3 regions of the uncultured Phascolarctobacterium sp. genome follow, and region 3 is predicted to be linked to each of the others. Evidence: riboswitches for the same ligand, from Rfam matches in the RefSeq annotation. Region 3 holds a riboswitch; each other region holds the start of a gene.

The links. Region 3 has a riboswitch for S-adenosylmethionine ahead of Q4G98_RS10465 (MetQ/NlpA family ABC transporter substrate-binding protein). Riboswitches for the same ligand answer to the same signal wherever they lie in the genome.
Region 1: linked by a shared signal. The riboswitch ahead of metK (methionine adenosyltransferase) and the one ahead of Q4G98_RS10465 (MetQ/NlpA family ABC transporter substrate-binding protein) in region 3 are both predicted to bind S-adenosylmethionine.
Region 2: linked by a shared signal. The riboswitch ahead of Q4G98_RS01905 (methionine ABC transporter ATP-binding protein) and the one ahead of Q4G98_RS10465 (MetQ/NlpA family ABC transporter substrate-binding protein) in region 3 are both predicted to bind S-adenosylmethionine.

The regions. Positions count from the first base shown of each region.
Region 1 covers NZ_CATWDQ010000001.1:298,268-308,960, reverse strand. Annotated here, with positions in the region: gene Q4G98_RS01320 (NFACT family protein) at 1-845, opposite strand, end outside; gene Q4G98_RS01315 (hypothetical protein) at 980-1,756, shown strand; gene Q4G98_RS01310 (YicC/YloC family endoribonuclease) at 1,787-2,686, shown strand; gene remA (extracellular matrix/biofilm regulator RemA) at 2,705-2,965, shown strand; gene gmk (guanylate kinase) at 2,989-3,618, shown strand; gene rpoZ (DNA-directed RNA polymerase subunit omega) at 3,621-3,806, shown strand; gene coaBC (bifunctional phosphopantothenoylcysteine decarboxylase/phosphopantothenate--cysteine ligase CoaBC) at 3,826-5,028, shown strand; SAM riboswitch class I at 5,156-5,266, shown strand; gene metK (methionine adenosyltransferase) at 5,363-6,541, shown strand; gene priA (primosomal protein N') at 6,691-8,949, shown strand; gene def (peptide deformylase) at 9,073-9,549, shown strand; gene fmt (methionyl-tRNA formyltransferase) at 9,572-10,516, shown strand; gene Q4G98_RS01265 (DUF116 domain-containing protein) at 10,520-10,693, shown strand, end outside.
Region 2 covers NZ_CATWDQ010000002.1:46,794-57,486, forward strand. Annotated here, with positions in the region: gene Q4G98_RS01880 (SulP family inorganic anion transporter) at 1-685, shown strand, start outside; gene Q4G98_RS01885 (universal stress protein) at 869-1,309, opposite strand; gene Q4G98_RS01890 (LysR family transcriptional regulator) at 1,455-2,198, shown strand; gene Q4G98_RS01895 (MetQ/NlpA family ABC transporter substrate-binding protein) at 2,421-3,254, opposite strand; gene Q4G98_RS01900 (methionine ABC transporter permease) at 3,281-3,940, opposite strand; gene Q4G98_RS01905 (methionine ABC transporter ATP-binding protein) at 3,930-4,967, opposite strand; SAM riboswitch class I at 5,045-5,146, opposite strand; gene Q4G98_RS01910 (YerC/YecD family TrpR-related protein) at 5,304-5,612, shown strand; gene hisZ (ATP phosphoribosyltransferase regulatory subunit) at 5,602-6,780, shown strand; gene hisG (ATP phosphoribosyltransferase) at 6,797-7,453, shown strand; gene hisD (histidinol dehydrogenase) at 7,444-8,790, shown strand; gene Q4G98_RS01930 (histidinol-phosphate transaminase) at 8,795-9,997, shown strand; gene hisB (imidazoleglycerol-phosphate dehydratase HisB) at 9,994-10,581, shown strand; gene hisH (imidazole glycerol phosphate synthase subunit HisH) at 10,578-10,693, shown strand, end outside.
Region 3 covers NZ_CATWDQ010000017.1:1,120-11,812, reverse strand. Annotated here, with positions in the region: gene Q4G98_RS10470 (sugar transferase) at 1-180, opposite strand, end outside; gene Q4G98_RS10465 (MetQ/NlpA family ABC transporter substrate-binding protein) at 529-1,350, opposite strand; SAM riboswitch class I at 1,455-1,554, opposite strand; gene Q4G98_RS10460 (Fe-S-containing hydro-lyase) at 1,662-2,225, opposite strand; gene Q4G98_RS10455 (fumarate hydratase) at 2,239-3,084, opposite strand; gene Q4G98_RS10450 (NADP-dependent malic enzyme) at 3,095-4,321, opposite strand; gene Q4G98_RS10445 (metallophosphoesterase) at 4,451-4,930, opposite strand; gene Q4G98_RS10440 (XTP/dITP diphosphatase) at 4,927-5,517, opposite strand; gene Q4G98_RS10435 (histone deacetylase) at 5,569-6,840, opposite strand; gene Q4G98_RS10430 (hydantoinase/oxoprolinase family protein) at 6,882-8,540, opposite strand; gene Q4G98_RS10425 (hypothetical protein) at 8,673-9,197, opposite strand; gene Q4G98_RS10420 (coenzyme F420-0:L-glutamate ligase) at 9,210-9,860, opposite strand; gene Q4G98_RS10415 (thioesterase family protein) at 9,865-10,284, opposite strand; gene Q4G98_RS10410 (DUF3842 family protein) at 10,344-10,693, opposite strand, start outside.

The sequences.
Region 1 (10,693 bases), on a different contig from region 3:
TCCACCAGCTGTTTAGCGCTGCAGCCTGTTTCTAAAACCTGGGGCTCGAAGGGCAGAATAGTTTTGACCTGATTAGTGCGGCTGATGACAGCATAAACCGGCACTGCCGGTTGCTGACCGACAATTTGCTGCAACGAGGTAACAGCGTCTGCCAAACGTTTTTCTTCGTCGGCAGTCAAAGTCTCTGCGCTGCTGTCGATACCTGCTGCGGCAAAAAGCTCGGCGGCAGTTGTTTTGCCGATGCCTGTAGTAACGGCGATCAAAGCAGCAAGGCTGGTTTTAGCGTCAGAATTACGCAGGGCATCGATGATCGCGCTGGCTGGAGCCGTTAAAATAGAAAGTCCGGTCTGCTGCGGCGGCGCAAGATAAGGCAGGTTGGGCATGATCTGCCGGAAAGAGCTCATTGCTTTATTGACATGCTTTAAGCTGTCGGCGATCAGGCCGTTTTCGGTAAAAATAATATTACTGTTTTTGCCGGTCAGCTCAAAAATCAGCTGCTTGGTGACTATTTGTCTGGCGGTACCGATCGTATCGATATCTATGGTGATGATACGGTCCAGACCGCTTTGCTCGATCCTGGTGATGCGGCCTTCTTCCAGATGCTTGCGCAGCAGCATACAAAACGCCGGCGGACTTTCGGGCCGCTCCGGCAGATTATCCGGCAGATACAGCATCGGTGAACCGCCGCTGAAATCGGCAAGCAGGGCTGCCGTATCGCGTTCGCGTTTGACTAAAAGCAGCAGCGATTCATGCGAGGGCATAAAAACCTTGTAGATTTTTCCGCCTAAAAGCTCGGTTTGTAGTTTATTTGTTAAAATATGTAAGGTCAAACCTTCTAAATTCATTGATTTGCTCCTTCTTACTTCGTTTTTTAATGATTTTGATTTGCACGGGCAAGCAGAATAAGATATAATAATAGTTCAAGAATAAGTATACAACAGATTTTGCGATTAGCAAATAATCGGAAGGGGATACGATTATGAAAAATCTGCTTTTAGCGCTGTGCCTGTTTGTTGTTTGTCTGCAGGCAGAAGCGGCGCTTCCAGCCAGTGACCAGAATTTAGCAGCGGCTATTGCTTATGGCAAAAGCTATCAGGGTGAAAAAAATGATGCGGCGATGCTGCAGCCCTGGGTGATTGCTGAAAGCTTTGAAACTAATCCTTATCGTGATGAGGAGAAGATCGTAGTTTATACGCCTTATCTGCTGACAGCCCTGGACACGGCCGGAAAGGCGCAGGATGCTGCCGATGTCAGTGTGGAAGCTGCTAAAGAGCTGGTAACGCGTTATGATGGGGTGCTCGTTATCCGTGCGTTGATCAATGCGCCGATCATGCTGAGCGAAAAGGATCTGGAAGTACAGCTGGTGCAGAATGGCACTTTTGTCACACCTTACTACAGTGAATATCTGGACGGCAAATATCTTGAAAAAACTGTTAATAGGCCAGTTGTCGATGCAGAGGTCCAAAAGAAGCTGGACCGGATGGAAACGATCCAGGAAAAAGCAGCAGCGCTGCAGAAACAGCTGGAAGCTTTGAAGCGGAATAAAATCAAGCCTGCTGACATCGAGCTGGAGCAAAAGGCGCCTGCTGATGCCAAAGCTGAGCCGGTGGAGGTAAAACAAAAAATCTGCCAGCTGCAGTATAATTTTTATTTTGATCAGGCTGAATTTGATGCCAATAAACCTTATTTGCTGGTTATTAAAGACGCTTACTGCGGCGGACGCGAATTTGCCGTTGATCCTGCGTTATTAAAATAAAATCGATCATAAAATTTAGGAGGTTTTAGCTTGCTGAAAAGTATGACTGGCTTTGGCCGCGGTGAATATGAAGACGAGCAGTTTTCAGTAACGATTGAAATGAAAACGGTCAATCACCGTTATAACGAAGTGGCTATCCGCTTACCGCGCTTTTTGAATCCGGTAGAGGACAGGATCAGGAAAACGATCCTTAAATCTGTTAACCGCGGACGCATCGATGTTTTTATCAATGCTTCCTATACCAATACAGAAAATGTTTCTATTAAGGTAGATAAAGCTTTGGCGCTGGCATATCATAATGCTTTGCGCGACGTTGGTTCCGCTATAGGCTGCGAAGACTGTAAGCTCAACGAGCAATCGGAGATTTTATATTTGTCGCGCTGCCCGGATGTGATCAACGCTCAGGAAGGCTTTTTTGATGTGGAAAGCGTGTGGCCGAAGCTGGAGCAGGCTTTGCAGCAGGCTATCAGTAATCTGGTCGCTATGCGCGAGGCTGAAGGCAGCAATATCTACGGCGATTTTATCAAACGCGCCGATCTGATCGCTGAAAAGCTGGCTGTGGTCGAAGCACGTTCACCGCAGGTAGTCGAAGAATATCAGTCCCGCTTGAGTGACAGGATCAACGAGCTTCTGGAGAAGCACAATCAGGTCATCGAGCCGGAACGGCTGCTGCAGGAGGTCGCTATTTTTGCCGACCGTACCAGCATTACCGAGGAGATCGTGAGACTGAAAAGCCATATCAAGCAGTTCAAGCTGATCATTGATTCCGACCAGCCTGTCGGACGCAAGCTCGACTTCCTTATTCAGGAATTCAACCGTGAGGCAAATACCATCGCTTCCAAAGCCAACGATTATACTTTGGCGCAGGTCGTTGTGGAGATCAAAGCTGAGATAGAAAAAATCAGAGAACAGATCCAGAATATCGAGTAATCGGGAAAGGGTGAAAGTATGGATATCAAATTGATCAATATCGGGTTTGGCAATATCGTAGCTGCCAACAGGATCATTTCTATCATCAGTCCTGAGTCTGCTCCCATCAAAAGGATCATTCAGGAAGCGCGCGACAGAGGCATGCTGATCGATGCTACCTACGGCCGCAGGACCAGAGCCGTTATCGTGACTGACAGCGGTCATATCATTTTATCGGCTGTACAGCCGGAAACAGTCGCCAACCGTTTAGTGCAGACTGACGACGAAGACGAAGAATAAATAAAACGGAAGGTGGGCTGATCGTGAAGCCGCAGGGATTATTATTAGTTTTGTCCGGGCCGTCAGGCGCCGGCAAGGGAACGATTTGTCAGATGCTTAGGGAAAAGCTTCCCGACTTGGCTTATTCCGTTTCGGTTACTACCAGGCAGGCGCGTACCGGAGAGGTGGACGGCGTCAATTACTTTTTTAAATCTGTGGAAGAAGTAAAGGATATGATCGCAGAGGGAGAACTGCTGGAATACGCCGAGGTTTACGGCAATTATTACGGCACGCCCCGTTCTTATGTGATGGAGCTGCTCAATCAGGGCAAGGATGTCATTTTGGAGATCGACATCCAGGGCGCGATGCAGATCAAAAAACGCTTCCCTGACGGAGTGTTTGTGTTTATCGTACCGCCGTCACTGGACGAGCTGTGCTCGCGTATCTATAAACGCGGTACGGACAGCGAAGACGTGATCAAGCGCCGGCTGGCTTCGGCAACAGGCGAGCTGGCTTATGCCAATGAATATGATTATATCGTCGTCAACGATGTGGCGCAGAAAGCTACTAATAAAGTTTTGACGATCATGGAAGCAGAGCGTTACCGTGCTGCCAGAACCTATTTTATTATCAATGAAATTTGCCATGCGGCACATAAGGAGAGAGAAATATGAGTATGGTTGACCCTTCTATCGATTATTTAGCTGAGAAAGTTGACAGTAAATACACCCTGGTGATTTTAGCCGCCAAACGTGCCCGCGAACTGACTGTCGGCAATCAGAATATGCCTCAGAAAGAAGTAAGCACTGCTTTGCGCGAGATCGCTGACGACGTTATTACTTACGAGCGTAAAGTACGCTGAGATAAGGGGGCTTAGTGCCTTGTTACTAAAAGGGAAGAAAATCGTTTTAGGCGTTACCGGCGGTATCGCCGTTTATAAAGCTGTCGATCTGGTCAGCCGTCTGCGCAAGCAGGGGGCCGAGGTGCGTGTCGTTATGACCGAGCATGCTCAGAAGTTCGTCACGCCGCTGACCTTTAAAGAAATCAGCGGCAACGCTGTTGCGACGTCTATGTGGAACAGCAATCAGGAATTCAATGTCGAGCATATCGCTCTTGCCAATTGGGCCGATGTTTTTGTAGTAGCTCCGGCTACTGCCAATATTCTGGCGAAAATGGCGCACGGCCTGGCTGACGATCTGCTTTCTACGACTTTGCTGGCAGCGCAGGCGCCGATCATCGTCTGTCCGGCGATGAATACCGGTATGTATGAAAATGCGGTGACGCAGGAAAATATTGCCAGCCTGCAAGCGCATGGCGTAACTGTGATGACGCCGGCAACAGGCTTTTTAGCCTGCGGTACTTCAGGAGCGGGACGTTTACCTGAACCGGCTGAGATCGTGGAATTTATCAAAGCCTTCTTTGCCAGAAGCTGCGGTGATATGAAAGGTCTGCGTGTTCTGGTAACTGCTGCCGGTACCCGTGAGCCGATCGATCCGGTCCGCTATGTCGGCAACCGTTCCAGCGGCAAGATGGGTTATGCGATCGCGCAGGCTGCTGCTGAACGCGGCGCTGAGGTGACTTTGGTTTCAGGGCCCTCGGTGCTGACGCCGCCTGCCAATGTCAAAACAGTGCAGGTCGAGACTACGCAGCAGATGATGGACGCCTGCCTGGCAGTTTACGGCGGGGTGGATATCGTGATCAAGGCTGCCGCAGTAGCTGATTACCGGCCCCATGATGTAGCCGACCAGAAAATCAAAAAGAAAACTGACGACGCCTTAACTGTCGTTATGGATAAAAATCCTGATATTTTGAAAGCTTTGGGCGAGCGTAAGGAAAAACAGTTTTTGGTAGGCTTTGCCGCCGAAACTCAAAATCTGGTCGCTAACGCCAAAGAAAAAATCTGCAAAAAAAATCTGGATATGATCGTTGCCAATGATGTTACTTTGCAGGGGGCTGGCTTTAACGCTGATACCAATATCGTTAAGTTCCTGTTTCCAGACGGCGAAGTGCGCGAGCTGGAAAAAATGACCAAAGCAGAAGTTGCAGAAGAGCTTTTGAATACTGTCCTGCGTTTACGCAAATGATTGCCGCTAGGCCGGGGGGCGTAGCATTAAGCGCCATTAGGCCGCAGGATGTAAATTTGAAAGATTTTTGTAAAATCTGTTGCAATTTGGCAGTCGTTCCGCTATAATAAGCATTGTAACTGAATACTACTCATCAAGAGCTGGTGGAGGGAATGGCCCTGTGAAACCGCAGCAACCATTGTAAGAGGAAAGTCTTGCAAAACGGTGCTAAGTCCTGCGATAATTCGTGAGATGAGAATGCTGAACAATGATACACAGCGCTCTCATTATGAGAGCGCTTTTTTTAGTAAGCAGGCAGATTGATGATGTGTACTTTATTTAAAGGAGGCTAATTATGAGAAAATTATTTACTTCTGAGTCTGTAACAGAAGGACATCCGGATAAGATCGCCGATCAGATTTCTGATGCGGTTTTAGACGCTATCTTAGAACAGGACCCGATGGGACGTGTAGCATGCGAGACTTTGGTAGCAACGGGTCAGATCCATGTTGTCGGTGAGATCTCTACCAACTGCTATGTGGATATTCCCAAGATCGCCCGTGAGACTGTAGTCAATATTGGCTATGACCGTGCTAAATACGGCTTTGACGGCAATACCTGCGGTGTGCTGATCTCTATCGACGAACAGTCTGCAGATATTGCTTTAGGCGTTGATAAAGCGCTGGAGGCCAAGGAAGGCAAGGCCGAGGAGACCGAAGTCGGCGCTGGCGACCAGGGGATGATGTTTGGTTACGCTACTAACGAGACCGAAGAATACATGCCGCTGCCGATTAGCCTGGCCCACAAGCTGGCCCGCCGCTTATCGGAAGTGCGTAAAAACGGTACACTGCCGTATCTGCGTCCTGACGGCAAAACTCAGGTCACGGTAGAATATGACGACGGCAAACCCGTACGCATCGACGCTATCGTTGTTTCTTCCCAGCACGCTCCGGAGATCCCGATGGAGCAGATCCGTGCCGATATTATGGAGCATGTTATTAAACCGATCGTGCCGGCAGAGATGCTGGACGCTGATACCAAATACTATATCAATCCTACCGGCCGTTTCGTTATCGGCGGTCCGCAGGGTGACTCCGGCCTGACTGGACGCAAGATCATTGTCGATACCTACGGCGGCATGGCCCGTCACGGCGGCGGCGCTTTCTCGGGCAAAGACCCTACAAAGGTAGACCGCAGCGCTGCTTATGCCGCGCGCTATGTTGCTAAAAACATCGTTGCCGCAGGTCTGGCTGATAAATGCGAGATCCAGCTGGCTTACGCTATCGGCGTAGCGCAGCCGGTATCCGTTTTAGTTGATACCTTTGGTACCGGCAAGATCGCCGAGGATAAGATCGCCGAGCTGGTAAGCAAAAACTTCTCGCTGAGCCCGGCTGCGATCATCAAAGCTTTGGACCTGCGCCGCCCGATCTATAAACAAACGGCTGCTTACGGTCACATGGGCCGTACTGACATCGATCTGCCGTGGGAGCGTACTGATAAAGCTGCTTCCCTGAAAGAACAGGCAGGCTTATAATTTAAAACTTGTATACAGTCACAGCTCCTGCGGGAGCTGTGATTTTCTTTATCTTAGTATTTAAACTGCTGGCTGGAGGAAAAATAAAGGAATTTTCATGAAAATAGTAGAAATATAATAAGCTAAAGTTTGCAGTAATGGAGTATTAAATGAAATATGTAAATGTGGCAATCAACCTGCCTGTAAAAAACCTGTTTAAACAATTTACATACAGCTTACCGCCGCAGCTGGGCCATGTCGATGTGGGCTGGCGCGTTGTGGTGCCCTTTGGGCATCAGACGGTAGAGGGCTTTGTGACCTCGCTGGCAGCGGCTGCCCCGGCCGAATACGACTGTAAAGAAATTTTAGCGACGCTGGATACGCGTCCCTGGTTCGATACGGAAATGCTGGCAACAGCCAACTGGCTGTCCGAATATTATTTGTGCTCGCCGGCAGAGGCGATGCGGCTATTTATTCCCGGCAAAACCAGTATCAAACGGCAGGCTGTCTATAACGATGAAGGTAAGCTGATAGCTTATGATTACGAAAATAAAATGAAGATCAAGACCCGCAGCTGTTTTGCTGTGACTGCGGCAGGACGTGAGGCGCTGGCAGCATATAACAAACGGCTGCGGGCACAGATGCACGCCCTGGAAGTGCTGGCAGAAGCCGGACGCCCTTTGAGCAGTGAGGAACTGGCGGCAGTGCAGGTGAGTGCGGCGACGCTGCGGAACCTGTGCGAAAAAGGCTGGAGCGAGCGCAGTGAAGAACGTGTTTTGCGTAACAGCTATGCCAACAGAACGGAGCTGAAAGAAAGCCTGCAGCTGACAGACGAGCAGCGGCAGGCTGTCGAGGCGATCAGCAGCGCGATCACAGAGCCGCGTCAGGAAACCTTTTTATTGCAGGGCATAACCGGCAGCGGTAAGACTGAAGTCTACCTGCGGGCGGCAGCGCAGGCTGTGGAAGCCGGCAGGCAGGTGCTGCTGCTGGTGCCCGAGATCGCGCTGACAGCGCAGATCGTTAAACGCTTTCAGGCCTGGTTCGGCGATGAAGTTGCAGTTGCCCACAGCAAGCTGTCGCAGAACGAACGTGCCGATGTGTGGTATAAAATGCGTACCAACAACGCCAAGCTGCTGATCGGCGTCCGTTCAGCCGTTTTTGCGCCTTTCAGCGATCTGGGGCTGATCATTATTGATGAAGAACATGAAGGCAGCTATAAGCAGGACGAGCGGCCCAACTATCATGCGCGGACAGTAGCCCTGAAACGGGCGCAGCTGAGCGGCGTACCGGTGGTGCTGGGTAGTGCGACGCCTGATCTGGAAAGCTTTTATAAAGCGCGGCAGGGCATATATACACATCTGCGTTTGCTGCAGCGAGCTAACGGCAGTATGCTGCCGCAGGTCGAAATTGCCGATATGCGGCTGGAATTGCAGCGCGGTAATAAATCGGTGCTGTCGGCGGCGCTGAGCGATGCGCTACTGCAAACGGCAGTACAGGGAGAGCAGGCTATAGTGCTGCTAAATCGGCGCGGTTTTTCGACTTTTGTGATGTGCCGTGACTGCGGTGAAAGCATCGTCTGCCCGCATTGCGCCGTGGCGCTGGTTTATCATAGCGCCGGAGAAGCCATGCGTTGCCATTACTGTGGTAATACCGCGCCGATACCGGACGAATGTCCGAACTGCCACAGCCGCCGGATCAGATTTTTCGGCACGGGTACGCAGAAGGCGGAAGCCGAGATCGCTGAGCTGCCGGAGATCAGGATATTACGCATGGATCAGGATTCGACTGTCAAAAAATTTGCGCACGAGGATATTCTTAAATCCTTCAGCAGCGGTGAATATAATGTGCTTTTGGGCACGCAGATGGTGGCCAAAGGGCATGATATACCAAACGTCACGCTGGTCGGTATCCTTTCGGCGGATTCGACGTTGAACCTGCCCGATTTCCGGGCTTCGGAACGAACCTTTGCCCTGCTGACGCAGGCTGCCGGCAGAGCCGGGCGCGGTGACAGGGCCGGGCATGTGGTCTTGCAGACCTATGACCCTGCTAACCCTGTGATCAAGCTGGCGGCGACGCAGGATTATGACGCTTTTGCTGCCGGCGAGCTGGCAACCAGGCAGGAGCTGGGCTATCCTCCTTATACCGAGCTGTTGAAAATAACAGTTTTAGATAAAGAGGAGGTACGCGGCAGCAGTCTGGCGCAGCGGATCGTCAACTTTTTGCAGACACTGCAGCTGGAGCAGCCGGAACAGGAAATTTTGGTTCTGGGCCCGTTTCCTGCGATCGTCGCCAAAGTGCGCGATCTGTACCGTATGAACATTCTCGTAAAATGTCCGCAGATGGAGCTGGTCAAGCGTGCCTTGTGGAATTCTGAATTTAAAGAATGCCGCAATGTCTTTTTTGACGTCGACCCGGTCAGCGTTGTTTAGAAATTGCCTGAAATTTGCTAAATATGGTATAATATGAACACTTGGCGAGGTGTTTTCGAGCCTAGTGAGAATATATGCCCTTGTGGTATAATATAAGGCACGAAAAATTAAGGAGGTCCGACCGTGGCTAAATTAGAAATTATTGTTGCCGGTAACCCAGTGCTGCGGTTAAAGGCAGAAGAAGTAGCACGTATAGATAAAAAAACGGTCCGTTTGCTGAACGATATGGCGGAAACAATGTATGCGGCAGACGGCGTAGGTCTGGCTGCGCCCCAGGTGGGCGTGTCCAAACGGATAGTCGTTATCGACGTCGGCGAAGGGCTGATCGAGCTGATCAATCCTGTCATCACCAAAAGGGAAGGCTCTGTAGTCGGCGGCGAAGGCTGCCTGTCGGTGCCTAACTTTGAAGGCGAAGTAGAACGCGCCGAATATATCGAATGTGAATTTTTTGACCGTAAGGGCAAACGCATGAGGCTTGCCAGCGACGGTATTCTGGCGATCGCCGTACAGCACGAGCTGGATCATCTGGACGGGATCTTGTTTATTGACAAGGCTACCGTCCTGACACCTAAAGAAACAGCGCCTGCCGGCATCGAATAAGCCGCAGCCAAAGGAGACTAAAATGAGAATTGTATTTATGGGTACGCCCGATTTTGCCGTGGGCACCTTGCAGGCTCTGGTAGAATCAGGTAAGCACGAGATCGTTGCCGTTATCACGCAGCCCGACCGTCCCAAAGGGCGCGGGCAGAAAATGCTTATGACGCCTGTAAAAGAATACGCTTTAACGCAGGCTTTGCCTGTGTATCAGCCGGCTAAGGTCAAAACGCCCGAGTTTATCGCGCAGCTGCGGGAATTGCAGCCCGAGATCATCGTCGTTGCCGCTTTCGGCCAGCTGCTCAATCAGGAAATATTGACGCTGCCGCCTTTAGGCTGCGTCAATGTGCACGCTTCGCTGCTGCCTAAATACCGCGGTGCGGCGCCGATCCATTATGCGATCATGCAGGGCGAAAAAGAATCCGGCGTAACGATCATGCAGATGGATATCGGCATGGATACGGGCGCTATGCTCAGTAAAGTTACCGTGCCTATCGGCAGTGAAATGACGATGGGCGAGCTGCACGACGAGCTGAAGGTCAAAGGTGCGGAGCTGTTGGTGCGGACGTTGGACGAGCTTGCCGCAGGGACGGTAAAGCCTGAAGCGCAAAATGAAGCCGAGGCGACCTATGCCAGACTGCTGGACCGGGCGATGGAAAAAATCGACTGGACGCAGCCGGCCGCCAAAATACATGACCTGGTGCGGGGCTTTAACCCTGCGCCCGGAGCCTTTACCCGACTGCCAGACGGCAAGAGCCTGAAAATCTGGAAAACTGCTTTGGCAGCAGGGGCGTCTGCTTCAGCCGGCACAGTTACCGCTGTTACTAAAAAGGGCTTTATCGTAGCCTGCGGCAGCGGCGCACTGGAAGTGCTGGAAGTGCAGCCTGAATCGAAAAAACGTATGGAAGCAAAAGTTTTCTGCAATGGCCGCGGCGTAGAGCCCGGCACTGTCTTAGGTAATATCGAGGGGTAAGCAATGATTGAACTGGAAAATGTTTTTAAACCGAAAAAGAGGGTTTTTGTTTCGCTGACTTTGGCCAGCGCCGTTCTTGGCGCGATGGTCATTTATATGGCCTGGCGCGTAGCTCTGCCGGGTCTGCAGCAAATCAACGCCAAGCTGCCGGTAGTGTTCGGCGGCATCGGTATCGCC
Region 2 (10,693 bases), on a different contig from region 3:
TGTTAAGTCGGGCGCAAAAACAAGGCTGACCGGCATTTTTCATGCTTTAGGTATCCTGGCGGCGATGTTTATTCTAGCGCCGGTAATGTCCAAAATACCTTTAGCGGCCCTGGCCGGTGTGTTGATGGTCGTTTCCTGGCGCATGAACGAGTGGGCGACGATCGGCTTTATGGTTGATGGTAAATTTGCTGGAGCGATCTTTAAATTTATCATTACGATGCTGTGCACGATTATTTTTGATTTAACGACGGCGATCGTGGTCGGTGTGATGATTGGACTGATCCTGCAAACTGTGCGTTTCTCGCATCTGCGGATCACGTATGACGAGATCGATCCCAACAGACTGCATGACCATAATTCTTCGCTGCCTGAAAACGGGCTGGTCTGCTATATCACCGGGCCGATAGTTTTTGCCAATACGGAACGGCTGGAAGGCATAGCAGAAAAAGCGCAGGCCTACAGCTATGTGTATTTCTCCATGCGCGGCGTTCCTGACATGGATATTTCGGGGACACAGGAGTTTGGTAAGCTGATTGCCCGTCTGCAGGCAGAAGGTAAGGAAATCTATTTGTGCAGCGTGCAGGAGGACGCCATGGAAATGATGCGCCGCGGCGGTATTTATGCCATGGTGGGACAGGACTGCGTGTATTGGAGCGTAGAGCGGGCTTTATGCCACGGTCATTAAAGCACAAATAACGAGATCAATAATAGTCTGTTCAGAAGTGGAAGCGGCTGTAGAAGATATAAAAATAAAGTAAAGGGCCTGCCGGATGATTTCCGGCAGGCCCTTTATGCAGTTACTGAATTTTTTAGACGGGAGAATTTTCTGATCCAGAACTGCCTGTAAGAGAAACTGTGTCCCAGCAGTTTATATTTTAACGATCAGCACAGGAACTTCGGCATACATGGCAACCTTAGAGCTGACACTGCCGAGGATAAATTCGGCGACAGCGTTCAGGCCGCGGCTGCCAATAACAATCATCGTGCAGCCGGATTTTTTGGCGGCTGTCAGAATTTGCTGAGCGGCGTTACCGATCAGAGTTTCATAATGAACAGGAACTTTTGCGGCGGCAGTCTGCTTTTTGGCGGCTTCCATCAATTCCTTGCCGGCCAGCTCATACAGCTCGTTAGTCTGTTTGACCATGGCGGCATTCAACTGGTTCATGATCGTCGATCTTTTGCTGTAAGGTTCGATTGCGTGCACTACTGTTACTTCAGCATCAAGCTTCTCGGCCAGATTAATGCCGTAATCAAGAATTTTACCAACCGAATCGGAACTGTCGATAGCAATTAAAATTTTCTCTTTCATATAAATCCCTCCCTAAAGTTGCAGTCTTATGCTTCACTTGACGATTAGTCTTTTCTTTAATATCATTATAACAACAATAAATTTATACTTAAAATACTTGTTTTAGAAAATATAATACCTAAAAAGTATGAATGGAGGAAGGTTTATGAATTTGCAGCAAATGCGGTATTTTGTAACGGTTGCGCGCCTGGGAAATGTTACAGAGGCTGCTAAAGCACTGCATATTGCCCAGCCGCCCTTAAGCAGGCAGATCAAGCAGCTGGAACAGGAATTAGGCGTAGAATTGTTTGACAGGTCAGGACGGCGTCTGCATTTAACAGAAACAGGGCATTTGCTGCTGCACCGGGCGGAAGAGATTTTAAATCTGACGGACAGGACGATGTGTGAGTTATCCAGCAATGAACTGGGGCAGGAAGGTATTCTATCGCTGGGAGTCGTAACTTCGATGGGGTTGATGGTACTGCCGCAGCTGATCGCCGCTTTTAAAGAGGAGTATCCGAAAATAACCTATCGTTTATTGATCGGTGAGACACTGCGGGTGATCGAGCTGCTGGAGAAGGGGATCATCGAGATAGCGATCGTGCATCTGCCGGTCGACGAGGATTCCTTTGACAGCTATAAGCTGCCGCCGGAACGGCTGGCGCTGGTTTATGATGCGGCGGTTTTTCCGCAGCTGCATGGGGATTATGAGCTGCCTGTGAGCCGGCTGCAGGGACTGCCGCTTTTATGCCATCGCCGCTATAAGGAGCTGATGGAACAGGCAGCTCAAAAAAACGGTATCCAGGCACAGTTTTTCTGCCTCAGCGACGATAGTAATTCATTGATCGCCTGGGCGAAAGCCGGGCTGGGTCTGGCAGTGATCCCTGAGTCAGCGGAAGCGATCGCTTAGCGTGAGGGTTTAGCCTGTATCCGTTTTGCGGACCGGAGTTTGATGACAACGGCGGCGGTAGTCTGGGCACGAAAGCATTATCATGCGCCGACAACGCGCAATTTTATCAGTTTCATCCCGCAGTATTTTGAACAGAAGAAAAAGTGAAGGCAGCTTTACTGCCCAAAACAAAAGCCACGGAACTTTTACAGTTCCGTGGCTTTTAGTATAAGCGTTATTTCGTTATTTCCAGGCTGGTAAGATCGTGCCCTGGAAGTGGTCCAGAATGAATTTTTCATTGTCAGCCGACTGATAGATCGCTTTCAGCTTGGCGATCCGGGGATCGTTTTCGTTAGTCTTTTTGGTAACGAAGATATTGACAAACGGATTGTCAGCAGATTCCAGAATGATGGAATCTTTAGTAGGATTAAGACCGGCGGGAATAGCATAATTGGCGTTGATAACTGCCAGCGTTACGTCGGGCAGGCTGCGGGGAATTGTCGCCGCGTCCAGTTCCAGAAATTTGAAGTTATGCGGATTTTCAGTAATATCAGCAACAGTGGTAGTGACGTTTTTATTGTCTTTGACTTTGATCAGGCCGGCATTAGCCAAAACCAGGATGGCACGGCCGCCGTTGGACGGATCGTTGGGGATACCGATAGTGGCGCCGTCAGGAATAGCGTCGCCTTTTTTCAAGGTTTTAGAATAAGCTGCCATCGGGAAGTTAACGGTTTTAAAAACTTCGACCAGATCAAATTTAGGCTCTTTTTTCAAGGTAGCGTCCAGGTAGGGACGATGCTGCATGCTGTTGGCAAAAACCTCGCCCTGGAAGAGCGCCACGTTGGGAGTGACATAGTCGTTGAATTCGACAACTTCTACTTTCAAGCCTTGTTTTTCAGCCAGTTTTTTGACGTTATCCATGATTTCGGCATGAGGGCCGGCAGTAACGGCGATTTTTACAGGTGCGTTGGCTTCAGGTGCTTTGGCTGCTTCTTTTTTGTCGCCGTCGCAGCCGAAGGTGGTGAATGCAGCCGCGCATAATGCAGCCGCGACCAGGATCTTAGTAAGTTTTGTCATGAGAATATCCCCTTTACAAGATGTTTTTAAAGTTTATTTTTGTTAAGCTTTTTGGAAAAATAATCGCCTAAGGACTGAATGGACTGCACCATAACGATCAGGACGACAACGGTGATCAGCATTACGTCCATCTGAAAACGCTGATAGCCGTAACGGATCGCCAGGTCGCCCAGGCCGCCGCCGCCTAAAGTGCCGGCCATGGCCGAATAACCGATCAGAGCGATCACGGCGAGCGTGATACCTAAAACGATGGAATGCAGGGCTTCCGGCAAAAGCACTTTGCGGATGATCTGCAGCGGACTGGCGCCCATTGCCTGCGCTGCTTCGATAACGCCGTGGTCGATTTCCAGCAGCGAGGACTCGATGATGCGGGCAATAAAGGGTGCGGCCGAGATCGTCAGCGGTACGATAGAAGCGGTAGTGCCGATCGAAGAACCGACTAAAAGACGGGTCAGCGGAATGATCGCTACCATTAATATAATGAAGGGAGTAGAACGGGTAGCATTGACGATAGCGCCTAAAACGCTGTTGACAGGCGCGTTGGGCAAAATATGGTTTTTACGGGTGACGGTCAGGATCACGCCGAGCGGTACGCCGATAAGTGTGGCGAGGATCGTGGAAGCCAGCACCATATAGCAGGTTTCCCAAAAGGATTTAAGTAAAAGTGCTAACATTTCAGGAGACATAACCGATCACCTCAACTTTCAGCTGCTGTTCGTGCAGATAGTGCAAAGCATTTTTGATACCTGCGGCGCTGCCGGAAATTTCGATGACCAACGTGCCGAAGGGAATATCCTTGAGCGAGTCGATATTGCCGTAGATGATATTGATATCGACGTCGAATTTTTTGACCATGCCGGAAACGATCGGGTCGCCGGCGGAGTTGCCGATGAAGGACAGCCGCACGATCAGCTTGCTGCCTTCAGTATAAGTGTCACTGAGGGCCGAGGACTGCAGCAGTGCCGGCAGCTCGACATTGTTGATGCTTTTGATGAAATCCCTTGTAGTGGGTTTCTGCGGATCGGTGAAAACGTCAATCATCGAACCTTCTTCAATGATCTCGCCGTTTTCGATAACGGCTACCCGGTCGCAGACCTCTTTCACGACCTCCATCTGGTGCGTGATCATGACGATGGTCAGATTCAGGCGCTTGTTGATATCCTTGAGCAGGTCCAGAATGGATTTGGTGGTCTGCGGGTCAAGGGCCGAGGTCGCTTCGTCGCACAGCAGCACCTTTGGATCGCTGGCCAGAGCGCGGGCGATACCGACGCGCTGTTTCTGTCCGCCTGACAGCTGGCTGGGATAATAATCGCCGCGGTCCTGCAGCTGTACCAGCTCCAGCAGCGGCTGTACCCGTTTTTGGATCTCATCCTGGGGCAGTCCCTGGATCTCCAGCGGGAAGGCGATATTGTCGTAAACTGTACGGGAGGCCAGCAGGTTAAAGTGCTGGAAGATCATGCCGATGTTCTGGCGCGCTTTGCGCAGCTGCTGGTTGCTCATGGCGGTCAGCTCCTGACCGTCCACAAAGACCTGCCCGCCTGTCGGTACTTCCAGCATATTGATGCAGCGGATCAGGGTCGACTTACCGGCGCCGCTGAGGCCGATGATGCCGAAGATCTCGCCGGCGTTGATATGCAGATTGGTTTTCTTTAAAGCGTGGATATCGCCTGCGTTGCTGTAGTAGGTTTTTTCCACATTGCGTAAATCGATCATACAGCGTTCCTCTTTCTTTTCTAAAATCGTAAAAAAACCCTTCACACAGGTGAAGGGTAACGAATACATATCGTACTGCTTCATCTGCCGGATTTACATCCGTTGGATTTGGCACCGTTCACTCAGTGATGGTTGCCGTAGCTTCATAGGGCCAGTCCCTCGGCTACTCTTGATGAAATACCGTTTGGAGTTGTTAAACAAAATAATACACTTACAAACGGCGCTTGTCAATAAAAATTTTTAAATTTTTGTAAAAAGCCTTGCCTTTCACAAGATAAAGTGATAAAGTATAAAAGAAAAATGGTAGCAGTACCATCTAATTTTAAGGAGGCAATCATGGCTGCAAAAACCAGAGACCATTTGACCGACCAGTTATTTAAAGCGATCCTCAGCTTAAAAGACGAGGGACAATGCTCAAACTTTTTTGAAGATATCTGTACTATCAGCGAGCTGAAATCCATGGCGCAGCGCCTGGAGGTGGCCAGGATGCTGGATGCGGGCAGTATTTATGAGGAAATAGTAGAAAAAACAGGCGCCAGCACGGCAACGATCTCCCGCGTCAAACGCTGCCTGGTTTATGGGGCCGATGGTTATAATTCGGTGATGCCGATACTGAAAAAGGAAGCGAAGCCAGATGCTGAATAATAAAGCGCTGCAGGTACCGTATGGGACCCGGGACGTGCTGCCGGGAGAAGCGGGCGCCAGGCGCATAATAGAAAATAAGCTGGCTGCGACTTTTAAAGCCTGGGGCTATGACGAGGTGATCACGCCGACCTTTGAATACCTTGATACCTTTGCCGCCGCCGGACAGTTGTCGGACAGCAGCTTTAAATTTTTTGACCGGCGCAATAATATTTTACTGCTGCGTTCGGATATGACGACGCCTTTGGCACGGCTGGTAGCGACGCGGCTCAATGAAGGGCCTGCGGTGAAAAGGCTTTTTTATCTGGCCAATTTGTTTCGTTATGAAGAAGCACAGGCCGGGCGGCAGTGCGAATTCAATCAGGCCGGCGTAGAACTGATGGGCGCGGCCGGGCCTTCGGCAGATGCCGAGATGCTGGCTTTAGCGGTGGCTTCGCTGCAGGCGGCGGGTCTGCAGGATTTTGTGATCAGCGTTGGCCAGATCGATTTTATCAACGGCCTGATCGAAGCGGCAGAGGTTACGGCAACGCAGGCCCAGGAATTGAAACGCTGCCTGATCGAGCATGACGTGGTACGACTGGAAGCGCTGGTAGATGGCAGCAGGATGCCCTTAGAGCAGAAGGCGCTGTTCAAGGAACTGCCCTTTCTGCACGGCGGCTTAGAGCTGTTGGATAAGGTGGAGGCATGCGGGCTGAACTCTACCAGCGCTCAGGCTGTGCAGGATCTGCGCGAGATCTATGCTTTGGCTGCGGCTTATGGTGCGGCAGCTTATCTGCGTTTTGACCTGGGACTTTTGCGCGACCTTGATTATTATACAGGTATGCTGTTTGAAGGCTATGCCGAGGATATGGGCTTCCCGATCATTGGCGGCGGCCGTTACGATACGATGATGGAAAATTTTGGTAAATCGTGCCCGGCGACCGGCTTTGCTATCGGCATCGACCGGATCATGCTGATTTTGAGCCGCCGCGGGCAGCTGGATAATATCAGCAGCTGGGATGTTTTGGTAGCGTGGCAGGCGGGCTGTTTACCGCAGGCGATCGTGCAGGGCATGCGTCTGCGCCGGAGCGGCAAGACCGTGAAGCTGGCGACAGAACCGTTGAGCCAAAGCGAAGCTGTGGAAGCGCAGCGCGCTAACGCCTGTGATACACTGCTGTATATCGAAGAATGATAAAGGAAGTGCCGTGATGGATTATATTACCGTAGCGCTGCCGAAGGGCAAGCTGTTCCAGAAATCTGTGGACCTGCTGGCTAAAGTCGGCTACAGCGCCGATAACGTAACAGAGGATTCGCGCAAGCTGGTCATCAGTAATGAGGCCAGCCGGGTGCGTTTTATAATTACCAAAACTGTCGATCTGCCGACGTATGTGGAATACGGTGCTGCCGACATCGGGATCATCGGGAAAGACGTGCTGCTGGAGGAACGCAAGGATGTTTATGAGCTGCTGGACCTGAAATACGGACGCTGCCGTTTGATGCTGGCAGTGCCGGAGCAGATGCAGCGGCCCAAGCTGACTGATTACGCACATTTACGGGTGGCGACTAAATATCCTAACTGCGCGCAGGAATATTTCCGCAGTCTGGGGATTCAGACCGAGATCATCAAGCTTAACGGCTCGATCGAGCTGGGGCCGATGGTGGGACTGTCGGAGCTGATCGTTGATATTGTGGAAACAGGGCGGACCCTGAAAGAAAACAAACTGGTGGAGGTAGATTCCATCTATACGGCGACGGCACGGCTGATCGCCAACAGGGTCAGCTTTAAACTGAAATTTGACCGGCTGGATAAGCTGGTACGCGATCTGCGTAAGGTGCTGGATGAGGAGGAAGAACAATGCAGGTAACAGATGCCAGAGGGATGAGCGCTGCCGAGATTGCGGCGCTGATGCAGAAAAAAGCTTTTGATGAATGTGAGCTGTCGCCGGGAGTGCAGGCAGGCGTTACTGCGATGTTCGGCGCGCCGCTGACTGCGGCGCAGGTAGTAGATAAGATCGTTGCCGACGTCAGGGGAAGCGGCGATGACAAGCTGCTGTATTATACCAATCTGCTGGATAAGGCAGGCCTGACCGCTCAGAATATCCGTGTCAGCGAAGCTGAATTTGCGGAAGCAAGGCAGTCGGTCGATACGGAAGTAGTGGAAGCTATCAAACGGGCGATCGCCAATGTGCGCCGCTTCCACGAAGAACAAATGCCCAAGTCCTGGCTGACCAACCGCGACTGCGGCGCTATGCTGGGGCAGAAGGTGACGCCGGTGGATTCCGTCGGTATCTATGTGCCGGGAGGCACGGCGGCTTATCCTTCCTCTGTGATCATGAACGCTGTACCGGCAACTGTGGCTGGTGTGCCGCGCATCGTGATGGCGGTGCCGCCGGGAAGTGACGGCAAGGTCAATCCTTATGTGCTGGTCACAGCCGGGCTGATCGGCGTGACGGAGATTTATAAAATGGGCGGGGCGCAGGCCGTGGCCGCACTGGCTTTTGGTACGGCGACCGTACCGAAGGTAGCAAAGATCACCGGGCCGGGCAATATTTTTGTAACGCTGGCGAAAAAGGCTGTTTACGGCCACTGCGACATCGATATGCTGGCTGGTCCCAGCGAAATACTGATCGTCGCTGACGGCAGTGCTGATCCGCAGTATCTGGCGGCTGACCTTTTGAGTCAGGCAGAGCATGATCCGCTGGCCAGCGCTATTTTGGTCACGGACAGCGAACTGCTGGCCAATGCTGTTGCGGCCGAGCTGGAAGTGCAGCTGGCGGCTTTGCCGCGGCAGGAGATCGCCGCTTTATCCTTGACCAATCATGGCAGGATCATCGTGGCGTCGGATATGGAAACAGTGATCGAAATGGCAAATATTTCAGCACCGGAGCATCTGGAAGTGATGACGAAAGAGCCTTTTGCGCTGCTGCCGTATCTGCGTAATGCCGGCGCAATCTTTCTGGGCGCTTATTCGCCCGAGCCTTTGGGCGATTATTACGCCGGCCCGAACCATATCCTGCCTACCGGCGGCACGGCCCGTTTCTATTCGGTGCTGAATGTGGAAACCTTTATGAAAAAAACCAGTATCATCGCATATACGCAGGGCGCTTTAGCCGCTGTGGGCAGCGATGTGATCAAAATGGCCGAAGCCGAAGGGCTGCAGGCCCATGCCAACGCTATCCGCGTACGCATGGAAAAGAGGTGACGAGATGGCTGGATTTAATGCGAGAAGTGGTTTAGAAACCCTGGAAGAATATGCGGTCGAGCATGTGGCGGCCGAGATCATCGTCAATGCCAACGAAAGTAATTACGGTCTGCCGCGACCGGTAGAACAGGCTGTGGCTTCCAAACTGGCCGGTTTTCCTTTTAACCGCTATCCGCCTATGCAGGCAGAAACGCTGCGGGAACTGATCGCTGACGACCTGGCGCTGGACGCTGATAATATCCGTATCGGCAACGGGTCCAGCGAGCTTTTGCAAATGGCCTGCTATGCTTTTGGCGGCCAGGGCCGCAAGATCGCCTTTCCTTATCCGTCTTTTTCCATGTACGGCGTTTACACGCAGCTGGCCGACAGTATTGCCGCGCCATATCCGCTGACGCTGGCAGGCTATATCGATGCCGATAAGGTCATCGAATTCTGTAGGGCGGAGCAGCCGGCGCTTTTGATCGTCTGCAATCCCAATAATCCTACTGGCAATTATAATCCGCTGGCAGTTATGGAAAAGATTTTGGCTAATGTCAGCTGCCCGGTAGTGATGGACGAAGCCTATATGGAGTTTGCCAAAGGCAGCGACGTCGATCCGCAGGATCTGCGGCCGCTGAATAAGCTGAAGCTGGTGGCAGGTTCAACCTTGGCTCTGACCGGGAAATACAGCAATTTTATGTGCTTACGCACTTTTTCCAAGGCCTATGGCCTGGCGGGACTGCGGGTAGGCTATGCCGTGGGCAGTGCCGGCATTATGCGCATTTTGGGCAAAACGCTGCTGCCTTACCATGTCAATGCCTGGTCCTTAACAGTAGCCGAAGAGGTCTACCGTCATAAAGATTTATATCAGGAGCGGATCGCAGCGATCATCGAGCAGCGGGAAATGCTGCGGGAACAGCTGGAGCAAATGGGATTGAAGGTCTGGCCCTCGGCGACCAATTTTCTGACCTGCTGCCCGCAGGGAGAGCTGACCAGGCGTTTAGCGGCAACCTTTATCAGGGAATACGGCCCGCAGGGCGAAAAAACAGAACAGATGCAGGCGGGGCTGTATCTCTACCGGAAGCTGCTGGAGCAGAAAATTTTAGTGCGCGACTACACCGGTCATCCGGTGCTGCAGGGCTGTCTGCGGATCACTATCGGCCTGCCGCAGGAAAATGCCGAAATGGCAGTCCAGCTGCAGCGTTTGTGCACAGAGGAGGAAACATGATGCGTAAGGCTGTCAAAGAACGTAAAACTTTAGAAACGGCTGTCAGCGTCAGCGTTGACCTTGACGGCCGCGGCCAGGCTGAGATCGCTACCGGCGTTGGTTTTTTGGACCATATGCTGATTTTGCTGGCCAGACATGGCTTCCTGGATCTGAAGGTACAGGCGCAGGGCGATCTGCAGGTCGATTGTCATCACACAGTGGAGGATTGCGGCATCGTATTAGGTGAAGCAATCAAAGCCGCCGTGGGCGATAAAGCCGGTATTCACCGCTACGGTAATTGTTTTATTCCCATGGATGAAGCTTTGGCGCAGGTCGTGCTGGACTTTTCCGGGCGTCCTTATCTGGTTTTTGAAGCCGAGCTGCCTAAAATAACTTTGGGCAATTACGATACAGAAATGACGGAGGAGTTTTTCCGCGCCGTGGTCGTTGCCAGCGGTATGACCTTACATATCCGTGTGCTGTATGGCAAAAACGTACATCATATTATTGAGGCGGTCTTCAAAGCCTTTGCCCGTGCTTTGGCAGAGGCTGTAGCTGCTGACCCGCGCGTTGAGGGCGTGATGAGCAGCAAGGGGGCTTTATGAGTTCTAAGATAGTGATCGTTGATTATGGTATGGGCAATCTGCACAGCGTTAATAAAGCGATCGCTGCCGTGGGCGGCGAGCCGCTGATCACCAGTGATGCCGAAAGCATTGC
Region 3 (10,693 bases):
GACGTTGAACATAAAGAACATCATGATGACCAGGATCGGTAAAAATTCCAGATGGAAAGCTATCTTATCCGTTTGTTTATTGCCAAGCTCCAGCACCATAGCGATACTGGTAGCCAAATATAAACAGAATATGTCACCGATGATCAAAATTATCTTACGCAGCAAAGAATTATATCCCACTGGAATCCACCCATAATCAATACTTTGGTATTTTTTCTTTTCTATAAAATATTTCACCAATAATTCATAATTATTGTACCACGGTTGTACCCCCCCGCAAGACATAAGCACGTTTTATTTTATATTTCAGTCAGCTTTTTGCTCTTACTTATATTTTTATCGTACCTATGTGGCAATATTTACAATATCACTTGCCAGCACCGCTTCTGCTGACATGCAAAAGCCTGACTCTATTCCCATAGAGCCAGGCAAAAAAATATTCCCACCTCAACTTTCGCTGAGGTGGGAATATTTTTTTCATTTCCTGATCAAGCAATGATCAGCTACTTAAATCAAACAAAACTTTCATTAAAATGCGGGTACGACAGCGCCTTTATATTTTTCTTCGATGAATTTTTTTACTTCCGGACTAGTCAAAGCTTTATCCAGTTTTTGCAGTTCAGGACGCTTATCGTCGCCTTTACGAATCGCCAGGATATTGGCATACGGAGAGTCCTTAGGTTCGGTAAAGAGCGAATCTTTGACCGGATTCAGCTGTGCTTCCATGGCAAAATTGGAATTGATCACAGACAGATCAACATCATCCATGGAACGCGGCAGCAGAGCAGCCTCAATTTCCACGATCTGCAGGTTTTTAGGATTTTCAACAATATCACCAGGCGTACCGGAAATGCCTACACCGTCACGCAGTTTGAGCAGTTTGGCGCTTTGCAGCAAGGCCAGCGCACGGCCGCCGTTAGTGGGATCGTTAGGGATAGCAACTTTAGCACCGCTGGGAACATTATTCAAATCTTTCAATTTTTTGGAATAAACGCCCATCGGTTCGATATGTACCTTGGTATAGGCCACAAGCGGCAGATTCCGTTCGGAAGCGAATTTTTCAAGATACGGGGTATGCTGGAAGAAGTTGGCGTCTAATTCTTTATCTGCCAGTGACAGGTTGGGTTTTACATAATCACTGAATTCAATGATCTGCAGGTCAACGCCTTCTTTAGCCAGCTGCGGTTTGATCAGATTTAAGATTTCGGCATGCGGCACAGGCGTTGCGCCTACTTTCAGCACCACCTTTTTATCGCCGCTGTTAGCGGCAGGTTTGCTGTCGCCGCCGCAGCCGGCAACGACTAACGCGATGCTGAACACTGCCAGCAAGGCTAAAAACAACTTTTTCATAAACAATCTCTCCTTTAATAATGAATTTAACACAGTACCTATCTTGGCTCGGTCGGGCAAACAAAAAAGCTCTTTCCGAGGAAAGAGCGCTTGCTTCTGCTTTCCTCTCATCTATCAAGAATGTTCTTGCAGGATTTAGCACCATAGCCGGGGCTTGGTTGCCGGGTTTCACAGGGCCTGTCCCTCCACCGCTCTCGATAAGAGTGTGTTATTCGATTGGCATTATGATAGCTCAACTAAATAAGCTTGTCAAGGTTTTTGTAAAAAATAAGAGGCTGCCGCTGCAGCCTCTTAAATATTTGTTAAATTTGTTACTCTTTGCTGTACTTGGCAATGCCGACTTTGTAAAAATCATTGCCTTCGCTGTCGATACAGACGATTGCAGGAAAATCTTTAACTTCGTAACGGCGGATAGCCTCAGGCCCAAGATCTTCATAAGCGATCATTTCTTCACCTTTGATAGATTTGGCAATAACGGCTGCCGCACCGCCAACAGCGGCGAAATAAACAGCGCCATGTTTCACGCAGGCGTCAATAACTTCCTGCGAACGCAGTCCTTTGCCGATCATCCCGCGCATGCCCTGCTCGATCATAGTCGGAGTGTATTTATCCATGCGGCCGCTGGTCGTCGGACCGGCGCTGCCTACTATTTCACCCGGTTTAGCGGGGCTGGGCCCAACGTAATAGATCACCTGATCACGCACATCAAAAGGAAGCTGCTCGCCCTTGTCCAGTGCTTCAGTCATCCGCTTATGCGCAGCATCGCGGGCAGTATAAATGTAACCGCTGATACGCACTACGTCGCCTGCATGCAGGTCTTTAATAGTTTCTGCGCTTAAAGGCGCCGTAATATATTTGATAGTAGCTTCACTCATTTCAGGCCCCTCCTTACAATACCACTTCTGCACGACGTGCAGCGTGGCAGTTCAGATTTACGGCAATCGGCAGAGAGCCGATATGGGTCGGTGCGTATTCAATATTCACAGCGACAGCAGTTGTACTGCCGCCCAGCCCTGAAGGGCCTACGCCAGTCATATTAACACGTTTGAGAAGTTCTTTTTCCAGTTCTGCATACTGCGGATTGGGATTGTGTTCGCCCACCTTACGAGTAAGGGAATATTTAGCCAGAATCGTAGCTTTTTCCATATTGCCGCCAATGCCTACGCCGACTGTAACAGGCGGGCAGGGATTCGGGCCGGAACTGCGTACAGTGTCAACAACAAATTTGATCACGCCTTCGACGCCGTCAGCCGGTTTGAGCATTTTTAAAGCGCCCATATTTTCACTGCCACAGCCTTTCGGAAAAACTGTGATCTTGATTTTTTCGCCGGGCACGATGGTTGTATGAATGATTGCCGGCGTATTATCGCCAGTATTTTTACGTACAAATAAAGGATCGTCAACAGAGGATTTACGCAGATAGCCGCCGACATAGCCATCGGCGACACCGGCGTTGACAGCCTCATACAGGTCGCCGCCAACAAAATGTACTTCCTGCCCGATCTCCAGAAAGACCACGGTCAGACCGGTATCCTGACAGATCGGTACAGCTTTGGCTTTGGCCAGTTCGGCATTCTCAACGATAGTCGTCAATATTTCCTGCCCCAAAGGAGATTCTTCGGTGGCAATAGATGCTTTTAATTTTGCCAGCAGCTCTTCCGGCAGGTAATAGCAGGAATCTTTACAAAGCTTACTGACAGCGGCAGTTATCTCCTGAACTTTTATCTCGCGCATAATGGCCTCCTTATCTGCCGACACGTTTCATAGTGTTGGCACGCACTTCTTCGGGATCGACTTTGATGCGGGCGATGCCGGTTTCCATGGCCACACGGGCTACTGCAGCAGCAACTGCCGGAGCAACACGCGGATCAAAGGCATCGGGAACAACATAATCAGCACGCAGATCTTTCTCGTCGATCAGCTCGGAAATTGCATAAACAGCAGCAACTTTCATTTCTTCGGTGATCGCTTTCGCACGCACGTCGATAGCGCCGCGGAACACACCCGGGAATACGGTAACGTTATTGACCTGGTTCGGGCTGTCACTGCGTCCGGTACCTGCAACAGCGGCACCAGCTGCGATAGCGTCAGCATAAGAAGTTTCCGGCACCGGATTAGCCAGTGCAAAAACGATAGCTTTATCAGCCATGCTGGCAATGATTTCTTTAGTAAAGACGTTAGGTGCGGAAACACCGATCAAAACGTCAGCGCCTTTGGCAATCTCTGCCAGATCACCTTTTTTATGCTCTTTATTGGTGACTGTAGCCAGGTAAGACTGGATACGGTCAAGCTTAGCGTCGATACCTTCGTACAAAGCGCCAAAACGGTCGACCATCGTTACATTTTCAGCGCCCATGCTGACAAGCAGGCGGCCGATAGCCGAACCTGCGGCGCCGCAGCCGTTAACGACGAATTTAGCCGTTTTCATATCTTTTTTTACAAAGCGCAGTGCGCCGATAACTGCCGACAGACAGGCAATAGCAGTGCCGTGCTGGTCGTCATGGAACACCGGGATGTCGCAGATCTTTTTCAGTTCGCATTCGATGTCATAGCATTTGGGCGAGGAAATATCTTCCAAATTGATACCGGCAAAGCTGGGCTGCAGGAAACGTACTGTTTCAATAATTTTGGCAGGATCTTTGGTGTCGATACAGATAGGTACAGCGTCTACATCGCCAAAGGTTTTAAAGAGTGCGGCCTTGCCTTCCATGACCGGCATAGCTGCTTCAGGACCGATATCGCCCAGACCAAGTACACGCGTACCGTCGCTGACGATAGCGACCATATTGCCGCGGCAGGTATATTCAAAGGACATATCTTTATTTTCTTTGATTTCTTTACATGGTTCAGCAACACCAGGAGTGTATGCCAAGGCCAGATCTTCGCGGGTTTTAATGGGAACCTTGCTCACAACGGCAAGTTTACCATGATTTTCCAAATGGAGTCTTAAAGCGTCGTCACGTAATGTCATACATTATTACCCCCGTAATTTCAATTTAGTATACACTATACATTGTAAATGAAATACACTGCTTTTTCAAGGGTATACGTCAGAATTTTTAGTTTTTTTATAATTTAAAAGCTTGCTTAACTTATCTGCTCACAATTTATAAAGCTCTGCTGCGGGACGTTCTCCCTCTTTGACAGTCAATACTGCAAATGTCGGCCCCATTTCACTGCGCGGCAAAATCGGACTGCCGGGATTGACAAGCAGCACATCGCCGAACCATTTGACCAAAGGAACATGGGTATGCCCGAAAACCACAATATCAGCTTCCAGCTTACGCGCCCACCAGGCCAGTTCGGACACCTGATATCCATGCAGATAACGATGTCCGTGGGTCAGCCAGATGCGCTGCCCCGCCAGCGTAATAAATTCGTCGACATTGGCCTTGCCTTCGCCGGGGTCTGTATTGCCGCATACTGCCAGCAGCGGCAGCTTGGTTTCGGCAACTAAAAAACGGCCGTCCTGGCTGTAATCTCCGGTATGAAACCAATATTCAACAGGCGGCACGGCGTGCAGAACTTGCCTGATAGCTTGTTTGCTGCCGTGAGTATCGCCGGTAATACCGATTTTCACTTCATTTTCCCCCAATTCGCAACAAGTTTTTTGATAGCTTTGCCGCGATGGCTGATTTTATTTTTTTCCTGCATCGTTGCTTCGCCTAAGCCTTTGTGCAGTTCTGTCGACCAGAATAAAGGATCATAGCCAAAGCCCTCTGTTCCCAATGGCTCATGCAGCAGCATACCGTCACAGATGCCGTCGCTTTCCAGCAGGATCTTGCCGTTGGGCGCCGCCACGGCTAAAGCGCAGCGAAAACGGCAGGTACGTTTCACCTGAAATTTCATGGTTTGCAAAAGCAGCTTATTATTTTCTTCATCCGTCGCCTCTTCCCCTGCATAGCGGGCGCTGCGCACGCCTGGCGCGCCTTCCAGCGCCAGTACTTCCAAACCGGAATCGTCGGCGATACAGGGCAAGCCTGTCGCTTTGGCATAGTAAACAGCCTTCAGACGGGCATTGGCCATAAAAGTCTTGCCTGTTTCTTCCGGTTCAGGTACATTCGGCCATTCTTCCAGCGATCTCAGTTCTACCTCCAAATCTTTCATCAATACTTTAAATTCCTCAAGTTTACCGGGATTACGTGTTGCAATAACAATTTCTTTCATTAGCTTTCTTTACTCCGTTTCCTAATCTTTTAAGGCCTTAGCCTGTTTTGATCATAAATTTTCTATTTCACCGTCAGCTATATGCTGCACTAAAACATATTGCCACTTGCCCTTGCGTTTTTCCCGCAGAGCTTCATCATAAGCAGACCGCTGACAATCCTTACAGGTGTCACGCTGCAGCACAACGATAAATGCGCTCTGATCACCAAATCGCGTGCCTGCGGCCGCAGTCTGAAGCGTCAGATAACCGCTGCAATGTTTGCAGTAATGGGCTGTTTCGACCTGTTCTTCCCTGATACCTTCTTCATCGTAATAAATGCTTTTGCGCCGGCTCCAGCTGCCGCCGCATTTTTCCAGCAGTTCTTTTCTGGTTACCAGTCTGCTGCGCCACAGTTCGCCTGTTTCAGCAATCAGCTGATCCACACGCTTATTGCAGCGTTCGTCCTGCCGCCGCAGAGCGCTTTGGTCAGGTTCCACAACCTTGCTGTAATCCATATCCGCCATAGCCAGAATGATGCCCGTATTAACGTAGGGCAGCGCCGCTTCTACAGAATAACCGCCTTCCAGCACAGCAATATCAGCCTGCAGCTTATCAGCCAGTTTTGCATAGCCCTGCGCCGTTACCGACATGGAAGCCAGCGGATCGCTGAAATGATTGTCCTGACCGGCTGAATTGATGATCAGCTCAGGCTCGAAATCATCAAGAATATGCCGGATCAACCCGTCATACAGACGGTGCAGCCCTTCATCACCTGTGCCTGGCAGCAGCGGCAGATTGATATTTGTGCCCCAGGACGCCGGACTGCCGGCTTCGTCAGGAAAACCCGTACCGGGATACAAGGTTCGTCCGTCCTGATGAAAAGAAATATATAAAGTATCGGGATCATGATAAAAAATATCCTGCGAGCCATCACCGTGATGTACATCAGTATCAACAACGGCGATTTTTTTGATGCCATAAACGCTGCGCAGGTATTCTACCATCACAGCTTCGATATTGACTGTACAAAAGCCCCTGATACCATGAACCACACGCATCGCATGATGTCCAGGCGGCCTGACTAAAGCAAAAGCACGCTTCACTTCACCGGACATGACTGCGTCAGCAGCAGCCAGACAACCGCCGGCAGAAGTAAGATGCGCCGGGGTGATCAGCCGTGCGATCGACGGCACACCGATATGCGCACGCTGCAAATCATTGATCTCGGCCAGACGGGGCCGGTATTCCCTGATCTGCGGCAGGTCAAACAACCCTTCCTCCAGCAGCTGGTCGCGCGTATATAATAAGCGCTCCTGCCGCTCCGGATGTGTCGGTGAGATCATCCAGTCAAACGCCGGAAAAAATATCAAACCAAGCTTCGGTTTCAAAACGCCACCTCCCTGCCGGTGACAGTTTGCAGGATGCCGGGTTTCAACTGCATCCTCAGCGAAATGATCTCGCCGCTGTCGTAATAGCCATGGATAGTTCTGAAAAATTCCTTACTGATAACTTCGGCTTCCTGCCCCGGCAGCTGCCAGGCCTTAGCCTGCTCATGCAGCCATGCTTCCAGAAGCTCTTGCGCCATTTGCATGCTGAAACCGCTGGGCAGCCGTTCACGCCGCCCGCTCTCCGGGATCAGATAGTAGCCTTCCGTCGTATCGGCCCGCAGGCTGGCCGCTAAAGTGGGCCTTGCCAATGCGGCACCGACAGCATTAGCCACAGTCGCGCCAATCGGTATCTCAACCGGCAGCCCCAGCCGCTCGCCCAAAGCTGTGATCAAACCGGGTGCACCGCCGCCGACACCGACCAGCAGTTCCGGTTCAAATTCAGTTCCTTTAATAACATCATTGACTGTATAAACAGGCTGAACGCTCCATTCATGCAGCATTTCATTAATCGTCTTTTCGATAGCAGCTACAGCTGCGGCAATGATCTGTCCGGCAACCTCAGCCGCAGTCTCTCCCTGCCGGCAAAGCTGCTGCATCGCTTTCTGCGCTGCTTCCTTATCGCCAAATTCGACCCGGCCTGACACAATCAAAGCATCTGACAAGGTCGGTTCACTGCCTCCCACTGCCATCGCCGGACCGCTCCGTTCAGGTCCTACTGTAAAACCGACTTCTGTACGCCTGATGCGGCTGTCGCCACCAATACCGATACTGCGCATATGGAATGACCGTACCGCTGTAGGATAGCCTGCGATCTTTGCGCCTTGACGGGCCAGCAGCGGCAATCCGTTTTCCCAAAAAGCTATATCGGTAGTAGTGCCGCCTACATCCAGAGAAATACTCTTTCCCTGCGGTGCACCCAGGGCCTCGATCCCTAAAACGCTGGCTGCAGGTCCTGTAAAAATAGTTTCTACAGGCTGTTTCAGAGCTATTTCTAATGGCAAAGTCCCGCCATCGGCTTTTAACACATGCACCGGAGCGGTGATATTGCGCTCCTGCAGGCTGTTTTGTACCTGCCGGCAAAAATTTTTAAAGGTTTTATACACAGCCGCTGCAAAATAAGCTGAATTAGTCCGGCGCACAAAATTCAGTTCACCGGATAATTCCGAACCAAGAAAAATTTTTTCATAACCGCAATCCTGAAGTTCTGCTGCCAAAACATATTCATTCTCCGGGTTACGTACCGAAAATTTTCCAGACACAGCCGCAACTTTTGTTTTAGCTTTATCCAGCAGGCCCCGATGCTTCTGCCAGTCAGTGCGCGCCGTGATTTTGCCGCGATGATCGACATAGCCGCTCACATAATAAGGCTCAACGGGAAAGCTCTTGCTCACGTTCATTCCCGGCCCTGTCATCACTGCCAAAAATACCGGATCAGTTCGTCCTTCTGTTAAAGCGTTAGTTACGATCGTGCTGGAAATCACAACCCGTTCAATATTATAAACTTCCTGCTCCTGCAGAACTTCATCCAGCGCTTCTAAAATACCGTTCAATACTGCCGCCTGCGTTGTCCTGCGTTTGGCCTGCGCTATGATCCGTCCTCTGCCGATCAGTACGGCATCTGTAAAAGTACCGCCTACGTCGATCCCCAGTAACATCTCCTCACCCCGCTTTTCCGTACATTCATTAATCTTTTATAATTCCATATCCACACTGAAAAAACCTGCCAAAAGAAAAAATTATTCCAAAAAGAAAAACCGCCTTCCGGCGGTTTTCGTTCCAATTATATATTAGGCCAGCAAAGCCTGCAATTCATCTTTGTGCAAAGTAATGATTTTTTTGACAGTATAGAGTGCTGTCCGGCCACGGCAGTCAAGGAACAGTGCAATATCTACATCAGGCATACCTTCTACAGCCTGCTTTAAGGTGACGTCATGTTCCGGCACCAGCTCGAATTTTACGACCATCGTCTTTTTTACACCGGGCCCAAGCAACATTGCTTCAAAATAATCGTCTTCACGCGGCGCTTCTTTTAAATTGACGCGGCCGCGCAGCTGGGCATCGGCATATTGCTCCTGCGGCAAATAAACACGGATAAAGGCATCCAATATAATACCTTCTTCCTTGCCGTCATTATGCATGGGCAGCTCCACTTCAAAGTCCAGCTTGTCTTCACTGCGGTTTGTCAGTCTGGCTTTGGTCCGCTTAGTGACATCAAAAAACATCTCTTCCTTACCCTGCAGTAATATATATATTCCGATCACAACAGCTGCCAATACGACCAGTGCTGCAATAACTTTTAAAATAAAAAGCATTTTTTAGCCTCCTCAGCGTGCCCTGCGGTAATTTTTTATAACAACGACCGGTGTTTTCTGACTGCCGTTGCCAAAGGGATTATCAATCAAAATCTGTGCCACTTCATCAGCATCAACACCTTTGGAAACGCCCAGAACACAAGACCGCTTCAGATCGTTAACGTCAGCTACAGCTGCTCCAAAAGCACCTGTCCCTTTAGTAATATCCTCGGCAACCTTGCCTGGATTATGCGGACCATAAACGATATGTTTATCATACGGCGGCATCGTACCTGTAACATCATCGATCAGGCGCGCCTGTTCGCCGGCCATGCGGTAAAACACACCGGAAACACCCACGCATTTGGCGGCAAAACCACAGATGACGGCAATCAAAACGCGCATGCCGCCTTCGGCGTCGATCAGTGCCTGCATACTGTGCCAGCCGGAAATACTGCCTTTGGAAGGAAATAGACGGCACAAAACCTTGGCCAGCAGGCCCGGTTTAAAATCTTCACTGCGTTTGGCGCCGCCCTGAGTAATAGCCACAACGCTTTCAGCAACACAAACTACGTCATCAGGTCCTATCTTATCGCCGCCATATTCCACAATGGCTGCTACGATATCGTCGTGATGGGTCAAGATACGGGTCGGCACCGGCACGATTTCAAATTTAGTTTCCATCTTCTCACTCCTCGGCTGTTTCCTGCTGAAACAGCGCATTGATTTTATCAAAATAGCAGGCGTCCAAACGGATGATCTTACCCTGCTGATTAGTAAATAAATTACGGGTCCTGCCTTCAACCAGTACTGCTCCATCAGCAAGCCTTACTACCTTATAGGTAAAATCCATTTTGGCACGGCTGAACTCAGTCATGATAGTCTGTACTTCAAACTCATCATCAAAAGTACAGGAATTTTTGTATTTGACATACACTTCTGTAATCGGGAAAATAATTCCGTGCGCCATTAGATCCAGCAGCTCGACACTGGCAGCACGCAGATAAGCTACACGCCCCATCTCAAACCAGCGCAGATAGTTGGCATGATGCACTACGCCCATCATATCTGTTTCTACAAAACGTACCCGGTCACGGATAGCAATCATTTCGTCTTTCTCCTTTACTTGCTTTCTCCAAACAAAACTATTTTATATTATACCACTTCTTACCCTCTGGCTTCAACCAAAGTCAAAATTCTGCTTACCGCTTCTTTTACTAAGGCTGCCAGTGATTTAGGCTCCACGCCAACTATTTCAAAATGGTTCTGGCTCACAGGCAAAAGTACTTTTTTAGCAGCAGCGCTGCCGATTGCTTCAGCAATACGCGGGGTGATCTCTCCCATCATGGCATTAGGTATAATGATCCCGATTGGTCCAATGATCAAATCTGCCGTCGCTGCCGAAACACAGATCGCATTTTCTCCAGTAGCGCCGCGTTTGACTCCGGCTTTGAGCATTGCCGCCGTTGCCAAAGCATTAGTGCCCAAACCGATAAGCTCGACCTGTTCAGGCAGCC